One region of the Nesterenkonia sp. AN1 genome, then DNA from elsewhere that is predicted to be linked to it. Evidence: riboswitches for the same ligand, from Rfam matches in the RefSeq annotation. Region 1 holds a riboswitch; each other region holds the start of a gene.
What was found. A riboswitch is a leader RNA that binds a small molecule or an ion and turns the genes downstream of it on or off. The one in region 1 is predicted to bind S-adenosylmethionine.
Positions count from the first base shown of each region.

Region 1 (2,768 bases):
CGAGCGTCGCATCGAGGCGCTGATCCTCTTCGAACGCGAACTGGTCCGGCTGGGCTTCGTCATCATCAAGGTCAAGCTGCTCATCTCCCAGGAGGAGCAGCTGGACCGGCTGGTCTCCCGGCTGGACCGTAAGGAGAAGCACTGGAAGTACGACCCCTCCGACGCCGACGCGCGGGCCGAGTTCGACACGTATCAGGAGCTCTACTCGCGGGTCATGGAAGCCACCGACGCCGACCACGCCCCCTGGCACGCGATCGGAGCGGACCGGAAGTGGTACTCCCGGCTGGCGGTCCAGGAGCTGCTGATCGCAGCGTTCTCAGACCTGAAGCTGCGCTGGCCCGCCGCGGACTACGACGTGGAGGCCGAGCGGGAGCGGCTGCTGAAGTCCTGAGGTCTCACTGACGAGGCGGAGAGCCTAAGGGAGGGTGCGTCCTGCATTCTGGGCCTCGGGTGCTGGTTCCGTCGGGTACTCCCAAGCTCGGATGTGCTTCTCAGGCCGAGTCGGCAGGATCATCAGGATTATAAGGACGATTGGGCCGACGAAGGGGATCAGCACCAGGAAGTACGTGGGTCCTGGGAGTCCCGCGTCATGCAACCTGCGCCAGCTCAGTGCAAGCATCGGAATAAACGTCAGGAGGCCCCAGATGAACGCGCCGAGCGCGCTCGCCAGGACCAGGCCTTCGACGTTTCCGGTGCCCTCCGTCAGGTCGAAGCGTCCGAGGGTGGGGTCGTAGGTGCGCAGGTAGGGGATCGAGATCACGCCGGTGACGACGTTCGTGAAGAGCTGCACCCACCAGTATTCGCTGCGCGAGGCGTACCCCTTGAAGTGCGTGTACTTGCCGAAGAAGCGCCGCACGGCTTGGCCCAGCGTGGCGCCGTAGAGCGGCTCATCTAATGGGGGAACGGAGGTGGGGGTGGTCTGGGATGGATCGGTGCTGTAGCTGCTCACGGTTACTCACTCCGGTGTCGACGCTCAGGTATGTTCAACCCTACGGTGCATCGCGCTGGTCTGGGAAGACCCGTGGAATGCGGGTGAGCTCGATGTTTGAGTGTCAGTCAGGGATTTGACCGGGTGCGACTCCGGTCGCAGGGAGCCCATCCTCAACGTGTCGATATATGTCAGTAAATATGATCAAGTCTTGCACTTGGAATGAGTGCGTTCTACGCTGAACCAAGGAATCACGAGTTCCGGACGAAAGCCCTGGCTGTCCGGACAGCAACCCTCTCACCGTAGTGGGGTGCTCCAGGTGATGATTCGGCCCGGTGTCACAACCGTCCCGGGCAAGTACGGTGCCTGCGCATCCGCCCCGAGCACGGGACGCTGCGCGGTGCCACGGTCCGAAAGAGACGTGGAAACCTCATGCCTGACAGCAACTCCGCCCCCACTCCGCTGCACTTCAACGCCTTCGTGATGAACACGAACAGCCACATCCATCACGGCCAGTGGCGGCGCGAGGATGCCCACCAGACGGAGTTCACCGATGTGGACACCTGGGTCAATCTGGCCAAGATCCTGGAGGCGGCAAAGTTCGACGCCATGTTCTTCGCCGACGTCTCCGGCCACTACGGGGACTCAGATGCCGACTACTCGGTCTACCTCAACGAGGGCCTGCAGATCCCGTCCAATGATCCAACCGTGCTGCTCGGCGCGCTCGCCGTGGTGACGGAGAACATCGGCCTGGCCACAACCTCCAACGTCTTCCAGTCCCACCCGTTCCAGTTCGCCCGGCAGATCTCCACACTGGACCACATCTCCAAGGGTCGGATCGCCTGGAACATCGTCACCGGGATGCAGGACAACGGCTCACGCAACTACGGCATGCCGCGATTGACCGAGCACTCCGAGCGCTACCGCTGGGCCGACGAATACGTCGATGTGACCTACAAGCTCTGGGAAGGCTCCTGGGACGAGGGTGCAGTGATCAACGACCGCGCGGGATCCCGGTACTCAGACCCGGCCAAGGTGCACAAGATCTACCACCAGGGCGAGCGCTACTCGGTGGAAGGCCCACATCTGCCCTCACCCTCACCCCAGCGCACCCCGGTCCTGTTCCAGGCCGGCTCCTCCGTCTCTGGTCGCGACTTCGCGTCACGCAACGCCGAAGCCGTCTTCTTGGGGGCGCCGAACCCAGAAGTCGCCAAGGCGCAGATCGAAGACACCCGTGCCCGGGCCGTGGAAGCCGGACGCGCCCCAGAGGACATCAAGTTCTTCCAGGGGCTGAGCTTCATCATCGGTGACACCGAAGAAGAGGCGCAGCGAAAGCTCAAGGAAGCCGAAGAGTTCGTCTCGCTGGACGGCTACCTCGCGCATGCTGCCCTGGTGGATCCCGACGGACGCGTCTACCCGCCCGAGACGCCTCTGAAGGACGTGCAGACCAACACCCGGCGCGGATTCACCGAATGGGCTTCCAAGACGATCACCGATCGTGAACCGCTGGTGGCGGATATCGCCTGGCGTTCCAACCGCAGCAACCGGATCGTCGGCACGCCTGAGCAGATCGCTGACCAGCTGGAGGCGTGGCAGGCCGCCGGCATCGACGGGGTCAACGTCGTCAATTGGGTGATCCCCGGATCCTTCCAGGAGTTCGCCGAGAAGGTGCTGCCGGTGCTGCGCGATCGCGGACTGGCTCAGCGCGAATACACTCCGGGCACGCTGCGGCAGAAGCTCTTCGGCCGTGATCGGCTGCCCGCGACCCACCCCGGCGCCCGCTACCGCGGAGCCTTCGCGCAGGTCCCAGCGACTGTCTGATCTGTGACGTCCCGGGCCA
Region 1 is NZ_JEMO01000004.1:59,966-62,733, reverse strand. It holds gene BG28_RS02620 (hypothetical protein) at 1-391, shown strand, start outside; gene BG28_RS02615 (DUF805 domain-containing protein) at 416-949, opposite strand; SAM riboswitch class IV at 1,178-1,294, shown strand; gene BG28_RS02610 (LLM class flavin-dependent oxidoreductase) at 1,361-2,749, shown strand.

Region 2 (2,768 bases), on a different contig from region 1:
GGAGCCGCTCGATGATGAGATTCATCAGTGCACACCCCCGGTCGACCCGGCCAGCGCGGCGTGCTGCGCGCGGTGCGTCTGGGCCTGTTGCGGGATCTGCTGGTCATGCTGGTCCAGCTCGTCCTCACCGGGACCTGGCAGACCTGCACCCGCGCCGCTGCGGTCCAGTCGAATGCCGTCACTGAGCAGGTACTTTCCGATGGAGGTTCGCGGATCGAAGCCTTCCCGGAGCAGTTCGCTCGCGGGGAACTCCTCGACCACGCGCCCGTCCTCCATGACCGCGACGTCGTCCGCGAGGGCCTTGATGACCTCCATCTCGTGGGTCACGATCACCACGGTGATGCCGAACTCGCGGTTCACATCCGCGAGGTACTGCAGCACGGTGGCGGTGGTGAAGGGATCCAGGGCGGAGGTCGGCTCGTCGCAGAGCAGCACCTCCGGCTTGGTGGCCAGCGCCCGGGCGATCGCGACCCGCTGCTTCTGACCCCCCGAGAGCTGCGCGGGATAGACCGAGGCCTTGTCCGTGATGTCCACGATCTCCAGCGCCTCCGCGACCCGGCGAAGACGTTCACGGCGGTCCCTGACCCCGGCGAACTTCAGTGACAGCTCGACATTCTGGGCGACGCTGAGGTTGTTCACCAGATTGAATCCCTGAAAGATCATGCCGATCTGGTGCCTGGCCCGGCGCAGGTCGGCGTCGGAGAGGCTGGTCAGCTCGGTGCCGCCGACGCTGACCCGTCCGGAGCTGGGACGCTCCAGCAGATTGATGTTGCGCAGCAGGGTGGACTTGCCGGCTCCGGAGAACCCGATGATCCCTTGGATCTTGCCGCGCGGCACCTCGAGACTGACGTCATCGACCGCGGTCAGCGGCTCTCGGCCGCGGGCGGCGAAGGTCGTCGAGACATGGGACAGGGAAATCATGAGGCATGCTCCATCGGTCCTGGCGTTAGCACCCGGCGGAGGCGATGAAGCCCTCCGGGTTGCTGCGACGTCTTCGAGCCAGATCTCTCAGTCGCTCTGGATGGTTGAACGTCTTCACCGTAGGCGTGAACATAGTGTGGAAGTCAAGTCCGCTTCGGTGTTGCGTTTTATCTCACCAGATGAACTTGACGTTGATGGAATTCCTGGTCGGGGCGTAGGGTGAACCGCGTACCATCCCGAGCGGCCGAGAGATCTGGCTCGTCGACGCCGCAGCAACCCAGGGAGGGACACCTTTGCAAGGGTGTCTTTTCGCCGGGTGCTACCGCCAGGATCGATGGGAGTATCCTCTGATGATTTCGCCTGCCTCCACCCTGACCGCCACCTCCGCAGCAGCACCTGCCGAAGCCTCGAGCGCCCCGCCCGAGACGGCAGCGCCGAGTCGGCGGGACTACACCTCTCTCGACGTCGAGCTCTCTGGCGTCGGCCGGGCATTCGGCTCGCGCACCGTGCTGCGCGATGTCAGCCTGCGGGTCGCCCCCGGCGAGGTGCTCGCAATCCTGGGCTCCTCGGGCTGCGGCAAGTCCACCTTGCTGCGGGCCGTCGGCGGCCTGGATACCGGAAACACCGGTGAGATCCTGATCAACGGCTCCCCGGTGCAGCGCTACGACGAGCGCACCGCGGTCGGATTCCAGGAGCCGCGACTGCTGCCCTGGCGCTCGATCCACAAGAACGTCAGCCTGGGGCTGCCGCGCAGCCTCTCCAAGGCCGAGGGCCGTGAGCGCGTGGATGAGCTCCTGAAGCTGGTCGGGCTGCATGACCGAGCCTCGCTGCGACCCCGGGAGATCTCCGGGGGCATGGCGCAGCGCGCCTCACTGGCCCGCGCCCTGGCCCGCCGCCCCGGGGTGCTGCTGCTCGATGAGCCCTTCGGCGCCCTGGACGCGCTCACCCGGCTGAAGATGCAGGACCTGCTCCTGGATGTGCATGCCCAGACCGGGACCACGGTGCTGCTGGTCACCCACGACGTGGACGAGGCGCTGCAGCTGGCCGATCGGGTGCTGCTCCTGGGGCCGGACCTGGCAGAACCACATCCCGCCGAGGGCGCCACGATCGCGCGGCTCCTCAGCGTGCCCGGGCAGCGGCCACGAGATCGCGCCTCCGCAGAGCTCGCTGCACTGCGCGGCGAGCTCTTCTCCGGTCTCGGCGTGGACTCACACAGCCACTGACCGGCACTCTCCACGCACCGATGCGCCGGGCTCAGGTCTGACGCCTCACCGCTGGTCCGGCCCAGGCCGCACCGATCCACCCCGGTGCATTCCGATCCGCGCTCCCCCTGCAGATCCAGCCAGGAGCTTGGCGCCGTTTCTGCGTGACCCTCATGACCAAAAAACACTCACATGCTGTCCATCATTGAAGACCCGAAAGGCCCTCCCCATGCCCAGCACCTCAGCTTCACGCCCCGCACGCGCTCCGCGCTCCGCCGTGAAGGCCATCTCCGCTGCCGCCGCGCTCGCCCTGCTCGCCACCGGCTGCGGCGAGGGCGGCGAGGATGATCAGCTGGAGACGCTGAACATCGACTTCGCCACGTACAACCCGTTGAGCCTGATCATCCTGGAGAACGGCTGGCTGGAGGAAGAGCTCGAGGAGCTCGACGTCGACGTGCAGTGGGTGCAGTCCCAGGGGTCGAACCGCGCGAACGAGAACCTGCGGGCGGGCAACATCCACGTCGGGTCCACCGCCGGTTCCGCCGCGCTGCTCAACCGCGCCGTGGGCGCCGACACTCACACGATCCTGATCGAGAACCAGCCCGAGTGGTCCGCGCTGGTGACCCAGGAGGGTTCCGAGATCGA
Region 2 is NZ_JEMO01000006.1:177,442-180,209, forward strand. It holds gene BG28_RS04705 (methionine ABC transporter permease) at 1-25, opposite strand, end outside; gene BG28_RS04710 (methionine ABC transporter ATP-binding protein) at 25-921, opposite strand; SAM riboswitch class I at 929-1,028, opposite strand; SAM riboswitch class I at 1,150-1,262, shown strand; gene BG28_RS04715 (ABC transporter ATP-binding protein) at 1,272-2,144, shown strand; gene BG28_RS04720 (aliphatic sulfonate ABC transporter substrate-binding protein) at 2,353-2,768, shown strand, end outside.
Region 2: linked by a shared signal. The riboswitch ahead of BG28_RS04715 (ABC transporter ATP-binding protein) and the one ahead of BG28_RS02610 (LLM class flavin-dependent oxidoreductase) in region 1 are both predicted to bind S-adenosylmethionine.

Region 3 (2,768 bases), on a different contig from region 1:
GCTCCAGGATCTGCGCCACCTCGGTCCAGTACCCGATGGTGTTGTAGTCCCGGGCGCGGTCTTCAGGGTGGCGCCACAGTCCCGGGGACTGATGCACCACGCAGTTCATGTCGAAGGCGTTGAAGAGGATCTCGCGCGTGCCTGACTCTGTGGTCGGGAAGGTCATTCGTTGGTCTCCTAGGACGTCGGGTCGGTGGTCTGGATCAGGTTCTGCACATCGGCGGCGGCGGACTCCCCCGCGGCATCGGGTTCGCCGACGCTCCACAGCCGCACCGGCTCGGTGCCGTTGACCCGGTGGTCTCCGGCGATCCGAGCCTTATAGACCCAGGGGTTGTGGCTGGTGACGGTGCGGGCGTTGCGCCAGTGCCGGTCCAGGCTTCGGGACTGGCTCACCCCGGAGGCGCCGAGGACATCGAAGATCCGGGTGACCGCCTCCAGCACGGGGCGGTGCAGCGCCACCTGGGCGCGTCCGGTGGCCAGCTCCACCGCATTGGCAGCCTCGATCTGGGCATCGCTGGCACTGCCTCGCTCGGCGAAGGCCGCATCCAGGCTCGCCGCGGTGGCGAGGACCTGCGCACGCGCCAGCGCCGCCACCGCATCCACCTCACCGACGGCCTGCAGCAGCTGCGGGTCGGTGCGCGGGGTGCGAGTGTTGGCGTGGGAGAAGGTCCGCGAGCGCTCATGCAGCAGCGCGGCCGCGTCACGGGCCGCGGCCTCGGCGACACCGGCAAGCACGATCAGCAGAAAGTGCTGGTACAGCGCGGTCTGATACGGGAAGCGGTCACTCAGCCCGCGCAGCTCGGCCTCCTCCACCACGCGTCGGTCAGCCGGGCGGTGCCTGATCCGGTGGTGCGCTGACCGAAGCCGTCCCAGTCGTCGTCGATCTCCACGCCTGGCTGGTCCCGGCGCACGAGTACCGCAAGCTCATTGCCGGCGGCATCCCGGGCGGTGACGTCGAGCCAGTCCGCGAAGATCGCACCCGTGGTGTAGTACTTCACCCCGTTGACCACGTGCCCGTGGGCGGTCTCGCTGACCACGGTGCCGGACTGGTGGAAGCCACCCTTCCCCGGCTCGGTCCAGGCGTTGCCGACCAGCTCTCCCGCCACCAGCCGCGCGAGCCAGCGCTGCACGACGGGCCCGGCCTCGGGCGCAGAACCTGGTGCGGCACCTGAGCGCCACAGCAGATCCTCCTGGACCGCGAAGTGGCCGCGCAGCACCTGCGGGATGTTGCTGTCCTGGGCTGCGAGCTCCACAAGGACCTCGGTGGTCTGAACCCAGTCCAGTCCGTGGCCCCCGGCCGACTCGGGCACCCGAAGCCGTCCGATGCCGCAGGAGACGAGCTCCCTGACCTCACTGCGGGCGAGTTCCCGGCTGCGCTCTCGGTCGAGCGCGGAGAGCCCCACGCGCTCGATGGCGTCGCGAAGAATCTGGGGCACAGGCAGTTGAATGTTCATTCTTTCCTCCATCGATTCTGGCGGTAGCACCCGGCATTCCCGGGTTGCTGCGACGTCTGCGGGCCAGATCCCTCGGTCGCTCTGGATGGTGATGACGCTAAATATAGAGTGCGCAAGGACTGATTCGTCAAGTTCACATGACGCCGCACGTCTGAACTCTGCCGCTGCTGCACACTGCCGGGCTGCGTCTGGCGGCGGAATGTCATGTGGCGTCTCACAGTGCGAGCGATTCTTGCTGGTCGGCGGGACCACGCGTAGCGTGGACCTGTAACCATCCCGAGCGGCTGAGAGATCTGGCTCAGAGACGCCGCAGCAACCCGGATACGCCGGGTGCTAACGCCAGGACCGATGGAGTTGATTCGCATGTCTGTCCCTGCACGCACCCTCGAGAACCCCACCGCAGCATCTCGCGTGGACTCCTTTGCGCTGCGCCATGCCCTGGCGCAGTTCCCGCAGGGGATCGTCGCGGTCGGCGCGGAGATCGACGGGACCCCCGAGGCGATCATCGCGTCCACCTTCACAGTGGGCGTCTCGCTGGAACCGCCCCTGGTCACCCTGGCGGTGCAGCACAATTCCTCCACCTGGCCGAAGCTCGAGCGCAGCGGCGGGGAACTGGGAATCTCGGTGCTCGGCCGCGATCAGAACGGGCTGTGCCGGCAGATCGCCTCGAAGGACCGCGCCAACCGCTTCACCGGGGTGGACTACCAGCTCCAGGGCTCGGCGCTGCTGCTCGAGGGCGTGCCGATGTGGCTGCGCACCCGGATCTATGACCAGGTCCGCGCCGGGGACCACGACATCATCGTGCTCGAGATCCTGGACCTGGGCTTCACCGAGGGTGCCGCCGGGCTGGTCTTCCACCAGCACGAGTTCAAGACCCTGGCCCCGTTGAGCTGACCCGAAGGACCCTTCTTGACCACCCACCCTCGCTCCACCGTGCCCGCAGACGCGAGCGTCCCGGAAGATCCGGCGCATCCCGCCGCCGTGCACACCTGGGCGGATCCGCAGGATGAGGACCAACGTCTGGCCTTCTGGTCCGACGCGGCGAACCTGCTGGACTGGTCCACCCCCTGGGAGACCACCCATTCCTGGACCCCGCCGAGCTCGGTGACCCGACGCGGCCCGAAGATCGGCTGGTACGAGGGCGGAACGCTCAACGCCGCGGTGAACTGCGTGGACCGCCATGTCGCCGCCGGACGCGGGGAGAAGATCGCGCTGCACTTCGAGGGCGAGCCGGGAGACCGCGCGGACGTCAGCTACGCCGAGCTGGGCCGGCGGGTCAACCAGGCGGCGAATGCGCTGAGCGCCATGGGGGTC
Region 3 is NZ_JEMO01000006.1:183,061-185,828, forward strand. It holds gene BG28_RS04730 (LLM class flavin-dependent oxidoreductase) at 1-166, opposite strand, end outside; gene BG28_RS15785 (hypothetical protein) at 178-816, opposite strand; gene BG28_RS15790 (acyl-CoA dehydrogenase family protein) at 786-1,454, opposite strand; SAM riboswitch class I at 1,460-1,546, opposite strand; SAM riboswitch class I at 1,723-1,809, shown strand; gene BG28_RS04740 (flavin reductase family protein) at 1,818-2,348, shown strand; gene acs (acetate--CoA ligase) at 2,364-2,768, shown strand, end outside.
Region 3: linked by a shared signal. The riboswitch ahead of BG28_RS04740 (flavin reductase family protein) and the one ahead of BG28_RS02610 (LLM class flavin-dependent oxidoreductase) in region 1 are both predicted to bind S-adenosylmethionine.

Region 4 (2,768 bases), on a different contig from region 1:
ACGGGACGCTGCAGATCCACCACGACCGGGCGCACCAGGTGATGACCAATTCGCCGCCCTTCGCGGAACAGCTGGCGGTCGACGCCTACTGGCGCGGGATCGGCGGGACCGTGATGCTGCCGGGCACCAACCGCGCCGCAGACCGCTATGTCCGGGCCAGCTTCTACGTCAACGCGGTGCCCCAGGTCGAGGACCGCACCATCGCGACCGCGGCGGTGTTCGGAGTCATCCGCAACGCCTCGGTCCCCTATGGGATCTCCACCCCGGGGCAGCCGAACATCTCCTCGACCCAGTGGCGCACCGTGGCGGACCACAAGGACCGCCGGTACTACTTCGACTCCGCGCTGCGGCCCAGCGTCATCTGGGTCTCGCTGGACCGGCTCGCGCTCGGCGAAGGCTCCGGGGTCCGCCGTCTGGTGCTCAGCGAGGGGCCGCCCGAGGGTCACGTGGGAGAGGTCAGCGATCTGTTCGAACCGGCCGAGCCGTTCGCGTTCCTCGGTCCTGAGTGACCCGTGCCAGCGTGGGATCCTCCGTCGGTGCGGTTCCCTCGGTCTGACCTCGAGCCGAGGGCCGCGCGTGGGTCCGGACCAGCAGAATGGTCAGAACCGAGCCGATGAACGGTGCCAGGACCATCAGGAACGCGAAGGCGATCTTGGGCGCGAGGTCAAGGCTCTGGTTCCGGACCAGCTCCACCGCGGCCCAGAGGAGAGCCGTGGCGTAGGCGATCGGTATGCCCCACCACGCAATGTCGATCCAGGAGGAGTCGATCACTGGATTAAGCGCAATCACTGCGGGAGATGTCGCAGAAGGCATGAGATGGATATCCAATATTTTGGTTCTCTATTTCGAAAGAAACGCTACATTCTCTCGGGCCGGGAAGCCAGTGACCGTCGGCTTCACGGAGCTGGGGCAGACGGGGTGACCGTCCACTGTGGGGCCTCGGCATCACACGCATCGGGCGCGAGGTCTGCGTCGCACTCCTCCGGGACCGGGTAGCTGATCGACTGCGCAGTGCTTGCCCCGACGAAGACCTCGTCCCCATCGGCGTAGTCCTCCCCGTGGAAGGAGATCCCGGATCCGGTGGGGGATTCCGCAAGGATCTCGGTCGGGAAGAGCGCATGGGGGAGAGTCCAGAGATGGAGCGCCTCGACCCGGCAGCAGCGCCACGGATCCTCGCCCGTCGGGCGCCGAACATGACGAACTGCGAACCCGCCGGACCCACCGCACTTGCACCGGAGCATTCCGCGATGCAGACTTATCCCTAGGTCAAGAGTGCCAGCGCAAAACCCCGGTTTGCTGGCCGGCAACCCTCCAGTTCGCGGTGGGGTGCCCCGGGTGACGACCTGGTTGCGGCAGTCCCGGAGAAGATCCAAGGACTGACCGTGGCAAGCGCGGGCCACACACCAGTGCGGGCCCTTCACCCCAGTCCTCAGGACAGGGCCGTACAGGATTCGGCGCCGGCAACACGCTCACCGGCAGCGACGTTCAGATCCGGTCCAGATCCTGGGCCGCATTGAATGGAGAATCCCTTGAGCCACGAGAACACCTGGCAGTTCGAGACCCAGCAGATCCACGCCGGCGTCGCCCCCGACCCGGTCACCGGAGCACGGGCACTGCCGATCCAACAGACCACCTCCTTCGTCTTCCCGGACACCGCCGCGGCCGCGCGCCGCTTCGGCCTCGAGGAGATCGCCCCGATCTACTCCCGCATCGGGAATCCCACCGTCCAGGCGGTGGAGGACAAGATCGCCGCCCTCGAAGGCGGAGTCGGGGCGCTCGCCGTCGGCTCCGGACAGGCCGCCACCTCGCTGGCACTGCTGAACATCGCCCACGCCGGCAGCCACATCGTCGCATCGCCCACGCTCTACGGCGGCACACAGAACCTCTTCAAGCACACCCTGCCGAAGTTCGGCATCGAGGTCTCCTTCGTGGAGGACCCCGATGACCTCGAGTCCTGGCGCGCCGCCACCCGGGAGAACACGGTGGCCTTCTTCGGCGAAGCCGTGGCGAACCCGCGCGGCGACGTGCTCGACATCGAAGGCGTCGCCTCGGTGGCGCACGAGTTCGGCGCGCCGCTGATCATCGACTCCACCCTGACCACGCCCTACCTGATCCGGCCCTTCGACTTCGGCGCCGACGTCGTGGTGCACTCGGCCACCAAGTTCCTCGGTGGGCACGGCACCGCCATCGCCGGGGTGATCGTGGACTCCGGACGCTTCGACTACTTCGCCCACCCCGAGCACTTCCCCGGCTTCTCCACACCGGATGAGAGCTATCACGGGCTGGTCTTCGGCCGCGATCTCGGATCCGAGGGGATCTTCGGAGTCAATCTCTCCTTCATCCTCAAGGCCCGGGTCCAGCTGCTGCGCGACTTCGGACCGGCGCTGTCCCCGCACAACGCCTTCGAGATCAACCTCGGGCTCGAGACCCTCTCGCTGCGGATCGAGCGCCACGTGGAGAACGCCCAGAAGGTGGCCGAATACCTGGAGGCCCACGACGACGTCCGGCGGGTCTACTACTCCGGGCTGCCCTCCAGCCCCTGCTTCGAACGCGCCAAGAAGTACCTGCCGCGCGGGTCCGGGGCGGTGCTGGCCTTCGAGCTCGCCGGGGGAACAGCCGAGGACGACGCCGCCCAGGCGCGTGCCGGCCAGGCCTTCGTGGACGCGCTTGAGCTGCACTCGCTGGTGGCCAACGTCGGGGACGTCCGTTCCCTGGTGATCCACCCCGCCTCGACCACGCACAGCCAGCTCAGCGCCGCCGAGCAGCGC
Region 4 is NZ_JEMO01000005.1:77,643-80,410, reverse strand. It holds gene BG28_RS03670 (linear amide C-N hydrolase) at 1-509, shown strand, start outside; gene BG28_RS15600 (hypothetical protein) at 457-813, opposite strand; SAM riboswitch class IV at 1,265-1,398, shown strand; gene BG28_RS03655 (O-acetylhomoserine aminocarboxypropyltransferase/cysteine synthase family protein) at 1,530-2,768, shown strand, end outside.
Region 4: linked by a shared signal. The riboswitch ahead of BG28_RS03655 (O-acetylhomoserine aminocarboxypropyltransferase/cysteine synthase family protein) and the one ahead of BG28_RS02610 (LLM class flavin-dependent oxidoreductase) in region 1 are both predicted to bind S-adenosylmethionine.